Regions from separate parts of the Pseudomonas sp. KH_017 genome, predicted to be linked through region 2. Evidence: predicted binding sites of a transcription regulator. Region 2 holds the regulator's gene; the other holds the start of a gene.
The links. The regulator sigma-54, encoded in region 2, starts transcription at its own class of promoters, with help from an activator protein. The targets are predictions, from matches to a motif close to ANTGGCATNNANNTTGCTNT.
Positions count from the first base shown of each region.

Region 1: flgB (flagellar basal body rod protein FlgB) is a predicted target of sigma-54. The motif match lies at 1,623-1,642, and genes of this name have one in related genera.

Region 1 covers NZ_CM174509.1:4,882,713-4,886,117, forward strand. The annotation lists gene flgD (flagellar hook assembly protein FlgD) at 1-710, opposite strand, end outside; gene flgC (flagellar basal body rod protein FlgC) at 726-1,169, opposite strand; gene flgB (flagellar basal body rod protein FlgB) at 1,173-1,580, opposite strand; gene cheR (protein-glutamate O-methyltransferase CheR) at 1,948-2,775, opposite strand; gene AC3IT6_RS22180 (chemotaxis protein CheV) at 2,821-3,405, opposite strand, start outside.
Region 2 covers NZ_CM174509.1:914,780-918,184, reverse strand. The annotation lists gene lptB (LPS export ABC transporter ATP-binding protein) at 1-312, shown strand, start outside; gene AC3IT6_RS04070 (RNA polymerase factor sigma-54) at 585-2,078, shown strand; gene hpf (ribosome hibernation-promoting factor, HPF/YfiA family) at 2,153-2,461, shown strand; gene ptsN (PTS IIA-like nitrogen regulatory protein PtsN) at 2,474-2,938, shown strand; gene rapZ (RNase adapter RapZ) at 2,941-3,405, shown strand, end outside.

The sequences.
Region 1 (3,405 bases), 2.4 Mb from region 2:
GTTTGTACTTTGGACAGGGCAACGCTGCCCAGCCCGGCCAGATTGAGCATCAACTCACCGCCGGTCTGGCTGATGGTCACGCTGTTGACGGTGGCGGGCAGGTTGGTGATCAACGCGACGGACTGGCCATCGATCGTGCTCGTGGCGCCGAAGGTGTAGGTGCCCGCAGGTACCGTCTCACCCGCATCGTTCTTGCCGTCCCAGATGAAGCTGGCGTTGCCGGCCTTCTGCGAACCGAGGTCGATGGTGCGCACGGTCTTGCCGTCGGCGTCGGTGATCTTCAGGGTGGCGGACGCCACCGAAGACGGAACCACCACCGTGCCGCTGAGGCTCTTGGTGGTATCGACCACGGCCTTGTCGCCCGGCGCGATGACCGAACGGCCCACCAGCGACGACGCCTGCAAGGCCTGGGACGAGTTGTAGTTGCTGGCCAGGCCGCTCACGGTGCTGTTGAGCGTGGTGATGCCTTCCAGGCTGCTGAACTGCGCCAACTGGGCCACGAACGCGCCATTGTCCTGGGGCTCCAGTGGGTTCTGGTTTTTCAGCTGGGTCACCAGCAACTGCAGGAACGCATCCTTGCCCAGCGCCTGATTGCCCGCGGCGCTGCCGGTTGCCGACGCGAGGCCGTCAGTCGTGGTGTTGGTCTTGATCGAGGAGTTGGCCAGGATATCGTTGAGGCTCAAACCACTGGTGGAATCGGTAACACTCATCTGAGTCGCCCCTTATCACTGACCGAGGGTCAGGACCTTCTGCATCATGGTTTTGGCGGTGTTCATCATTTCGGCGTTGGTCTGGAACGAACGGCTCGCGGAAATCATGTCGGCCATTTCCTCCACCACGTTGACGTTCGGGTAGTAGACATAACCCTTGGCATCGGCCGCCGGATGGTTCGGCTCGTAGCGCGCCTCGAGATTGCTCTGGTCTTCGACCACACCCAGCACCTGCACGCCTTGGCCAGCGGCATCCTGGCTCTGGAACAACGAGTCGCTGCCGCCGCTCTGGCCGCCCTGGAACATGGTGGCGAATACCGGGTGGCGCGCGCGGTAGGTCTGGTCGATGCTCGACGAGACCGTCTCGGCGTTGGCGATGTTCGAAGCGACGGTGTTCAAGCGCGTGGTCTGCGCACTCATGCCGCTACCGGCAATGTTGAAAACACTGGATAGAGACATGGCTTACTCTCCGCGCAGGGCTGACACCAGCCCTTTGAATTTGCTGTTGAGCAGGGTGAAGCTGGCCTGGAAGCCGATCGCGTTTTCCGCGTAGTTCGACTGTTCCAGCTGAGCGTCCACGGTGTTCTGGTCGATCGACGGTTGCATCGGCGTGCGATACAGCAACGACTCGTCGCCATTGCCCAGGCCTTCAGCTTCAATATGACGGCTGTTGGTCATGTTCAAGGCGAAGGTGCCGCTTTTGGTTTTCTCGTTCTGCTCGGCGAGCACTTTCGAGAAGTCCAGGTCCCGAGCCTTGTAGTTCGGGGTATCGGCGTTGGCGATGTTGTTGGCCAGGACTTCGGCGCGCTGGGCGCGGAAGCCCAGGGCTTGTTCGTGGATACCGAGCGCTTTATCGAAGCTGATGCTCATGTCGGGAAACCTTCGGGTGACCTGATTTTTCGTAGGATCAACTTAGCAAGCCCCATGCCAATTCAAAAAAGCCCGGAAACCGGGGCTTTGCCGGCCATGGCAACGCGGCAATGCCAGAAAAGCGGCAACGGTTTTCCGCCGGATGCCGCTTTTCTGCCGCTTGGCACTCATCTCACCAACGCCACCGAACAACTGTGGGAGCGGGCTTGCTCGCGAAAGCGGTGTGTCAGAAAAACAAATACTGGCTGACAAGACGCTTTCGCGAGCAAGCCCGCTCCCACAGGGGTAGGTGGTGCCTGTGAGAAAGCAGCAGGCAAAAAGAAACGGGAGCCCCAGAGGACTCCCGTTTTTGACAACACCAACAAAATCACTTCGCCTGGTAAATGATCCCCGGGCTGCACTGGACCATCTGGTAATGATCCGGCAAACCGTTCAACGCTTCGGAAGCACCGAGGAACAGGTAACCGCCCGGCTTCAACGTGCTGTGGATACGCAACAGGATGTCCTTCTTCACCTCGGCGGAGAAGTAGATCAACACGTTGCGGCAGAACACGATGTCGAACTTGCCGAGGCTCGCGTAGCTGTCCAGCAGGTTGAAGGAACGGAATTCCACCCGGCTCTTGATCGGCGCCTTGATCGCCCAGCGCCCCGGCCCTTTCGGGTCGAAATAACGCTGCAGGCGCTCGGGTGACAAACCGCGACCGATGGCCAGGCTGTCGTACTCGCCGGTCTTGCAGTTGTTCAGCATGGTGCCGGACAGGTCGGTGGCAACAATCTGCACACCCATCCTCAGCTGACCCAGGTTGACCCGCTCGAACTCGTCGATGGACATCGACAGCGAATACGGCTCCTGGCCCGACGAGCACGCCGCCGACCAGATGCGCAGGCGCTGGCCGGGACTGGCCTTGATCGCTTCGGGCAGCACCTTGTTCTTCAAGACTTCAAACGGGTAGGTGTCACGAAACCACAGGGTTTCGTTGGTGGTCATGGCATCCACCACCTGCTCGCGCAAACCGCTACGCGGCTGGGTCTGCATACGCTGAACCAACTCACCCAAAGACTTGATGCCTTGCTGTTCCATCAGTTTGTTGAGACGGCTGGAGACCAAGTACTGCTTGTTTTCACCGAGCAAAATGCCGCAGGCTTTTTCCAGGAATACCCGGAACTGTTCGAAATCCAAATTACCCGTAGACAATGATGCCGCCTCTTAAATCGTGTTGACTGCCAGGGGTGCGAACCCCTAGCTGATATCTGCTGCTTTGATCCGGTCGACTACCCGGGATGCAAGGTCATCAGGACGGAACTTGGCCAGGAAGTCATCGGCACCGACCTTCTTGACCATCGCCTGATTGAATACCCCCGACAACGAAGTGTGCAGGATGATATGAAGCTTTTGCATGCGCGGGTCGTTGCGGATTTCCGCCGTCAGGGTGTACCCGTCCATCTCTGGCATCTCGATGTCGGAGATCATCATCAGGAACTCTTCTTCCGGCTTCTTGCCCTCGTCGACCAGTTTGCGCAGGTAGTCCAGCGCTTGCCGACCGTCATTCAACGCCACCACTTCGACGCCGACCGTTTGCAGGCAACGCGTGACCTGCTTGCGCGCCACCGATGAGTCGTCGACCGTCAGCACGCGCAATGAAAGCGCCTTGTGCTGGGTTTCGACATCCACCACACCCACGGAAATCGCCTCCGGCGTCGGTGCCACTTCCGCCAGCACCTTCTCGACGTCGATGATCTCGACCAACTGATTGTCGACCCGCGTCACCGCCGTCAGGTAGTGATCGCGCCCGGTGCCCTTGGGCGGCGGATGGATCTCCTCCCA
Region 2 (3,405 bases):
TCCGGTGGTGAGCGCCGTCGCGTGGAGATCGCCCGCGCCCTGGCCACCAACCCGAAATTCATCCTCCTCGACGAACCCTTCGCCGGCGTGGACCCGATTTCGGTCGGAGACATCAAGCAGATCATTCACCACCTCAAGGCCAAAGGCATTGGCGTGCTGATCACGGACCACAACGTTCGTGAAACCCTGGATATCTGTGAAACCGCCTATATCGTCAATGACGGTCAACTGATCGCTGAAGGCGACGCTGAAACCATCCTGGCCAACGACCTGGTGAAGGAAGTGTACCTGGGCCACGAATTCCGCCTGTAAGACACCGAGGTGCCAGAGCAGTCGACGGGCGCTTGTCTCGATAAAAAATCAACTCTTTTTTATTGTTACAGCGCTCTAGGCAAACCCGACGCTTCAAAGATGTTCAGGAGCCAGCCGGAGCAACCTGTCAACAAAACTTTGCAGCTTTTATTGTTACAGCGCTCTAGGCAAACCCTTCAGTTTCAGGCATATAATTTGCTTATGTTTGGCGCCCCGGCGCCCTGTAGTGGATGGCGCATGTGCGCCGGCGAATAAGGTGTTAAGCCCCTGCCATGAAACCATCGCTAGTCTTGAGAATGGGCCAGCAGCTGACGATGACACCGCAGCTGCAACAGGCCATCCGCCTGCTCCAATTGTCGACCCTGGACCTGCAACAGGAAATCCAGGAGGCCCTGGAGTCCAACCCGATGCTCGAACGCCAGGAAGAAGGCGACGACTTCGACAATTCCGACCCCTTGGCCGACAACGCCGAACAAAAGCCCAACACTGACATCCAGGAACCCTCCTACCAGGAAAGCGCCCCGACGGTTGATAACCTCGATGAAGGTGACTGGAACGAGCGTATTCCCAACGAACTCCCCGTCGACACCGCGTGGGAGGACGTTTACCAGACCAGCGCCAGCAGCCTGCCCAGCAATGACGACGACGAGTGGGACTTCACCACCCGCACCTCGGCGGGCGAAAGCCTGCAGAGCCACTTGCTATGGCAACTGAACCTGGCCCCGATGTCCGACACCGATCGCCTGATTGCCGTGACCCTGATCGACTGCATCAACAATCAGGGCTACCTGGACGAAACCCTCGAGGAAATCCTCGAAGCCTTCGACCCGGAACTGGACATCGAACTGGACGAAATCGAAGCCGTCCTGCACCGCATCCAGCAGTTCGAGCCCGCCGGCATCGGCGCCCGCAACCTGGGTGAATGCCTGTTGCTGCAATTGCGTCAGTTGCCTGCCAAGACACCTTGGCTGACCGAGGCCAAGCGCCTGGTCACCGATTACATCGACCTGCTTGGCAGCCGCGACTACAGCCAGTTGATGCGCCGCATGAAGCTCAAGGAAGATGAACTGCGCCAGGTCATCGAACTGGTCCAGAGCCTCAACCCGCGCCCGGGCTCGCAGATCGAGTCCGCCGAAGCCGAGTACGTCGTTCCCGACGTTATCGTGCGCAAGGACAACGAGCGCTGGCTGGTGGAGCTCAATCAGGAGTCGGTGCCACGTCTGCGGGTCAACGCCCAGTACGCCGGTTTCGTGCGCCGCGCCGACACCAGCGCCGACAACACATTCATGCGCAATCAGTTGCAGGAGGCCCGCTGGTTCATCAAGAGCCTGCAAAGCCGCAATGAAACCCTGATGAAGGTTGCCACCCAGATCGTCGAGCATCAACGCGGCTTTCTGGAGTACGGCGACGAAGCCATGAAGCCGCTGGTCCTGCATGACATCGCCGAAGCGGTCGGCATGCATGAATCGACGATTTCACGGGTGACCACCCAGAAGTTCATGCACACCCCCCGGGGCATTTATGAACTGAAGTACTTTTTCTCCAGTCACGTAAGCACCTCCGAAGGCGGCGAATGCTCGTCCACGGCGATCCGGGCGATCATCAAAAAACTGGTTGCCGCGGAAAATCAGAAAAAGCCGTTGAGTGACAGCAAGATCGCTGGTTTACTGGAGGCACAAGGCATTCAGGTGGCTCGCCGCACCGTCGCCAAGTACCGCGAATCCCTCGGGATCGCGCCTTCGAGCGAACGCAAGCGGTTGATGTAGAGCCACGCCACAGCGTTCCAGTGGTAGATCATCTGATCTACCGCTTTATGCACTGGCAACGAAGGAGAAGCTGTATGCAAGTCAACATCAGTGGACACCAACTGGAAGTGACCGAACCTCTTCGCACCTACATCGGCGAAAAACTCGAACGATTGGAGCGACATTTCGACAAGATCACTAATGTGCAGGTCACGATGACCGTCGAAAAACTGAAGCAGAAAATCGAAGCCACGCTGCATATTCCCGGGAATGAAGTGGTCGCAAACGCGGAACATACCGATATGTACGCCGCGATCGACGCACTCACCGACAAGCTGGATAAACAACTCAAAAAGCATAAGGAAAAGACCCAGAGCCTCCTCCAGGGCGCAACCGGTCGTTAACACTCCCTACCCATGATCCGACTTGAAAGTATCCTGACCCCCGGCCGTTCCCTGGTGAACGTGCCGGGAGGCAGTAAAAAGAAAGCCCTCGAACAAATTGCCAATCTGATCGCCCGCGAAGTGCCGGCCCTGGAGATGCAAGATGTCTTCGAGGCACTGATTGCCCGTGAAAAACTCGGCTCCACCGGGTTTGGCAATGGCATCGCTATTCCACATTGCCGTCTCAAGGGCTGTGTTTCGCCCATCAGTGCATTGATGCACCTGGACGCCCCTATCGATTTCGACGCCATCGACGGCGCACCGGTTGACCTGCTGTTCGTACTGCTGGTGCCGGAAGCCGCCACCGATGCGCACCTTGAGCTGCTGCGACAGATCGCCAGCATGCTCGACCGCAAGGAAGTACGTGAAAAACTGCGTAATGCTGCAAGTAACGAAGCCCTGTATCAGGTTGTTCTGAACGAGCAAAACGGTCAGTAATCATGCGCTTGATCATCGTCAGTGGCCGTTCCGGCTCAGGTAAAAGTACCGCCCTCAACGTTCTTGAGGACAACGGCTACTACTGTATCGACAACCTGCCTGCCGGCCTGCTGCCGGAGCTGGCCGAACGCGCCTTGGTTCATACCGAGCTGTTACAGCCGCTGGTCGCCGTTTCCATTGACGCCCGCAACCTGCCCAGCCACCTGTCACGCTTCCCCGACCTGCTCGAGGAAGTCCGTGCCCGCCACATCCAGTGCGATGTGCTGTACCTGGACGCCGATGAAGAAACCCTGCTCAAGCGCTTCTCGGAAACCCGCCGACGTCACCCCCTGACCAACGCCAACCGCTCGCTGGCCGAAGCCATCAGCGTCGAGAGCGACCTGCTCGGGCCGATTGCCGACCTCGCCGATCTCAAGATCAACACCACCAGCCTGAACCTGTACCAGCTGCGCGACGCCATCAAACTG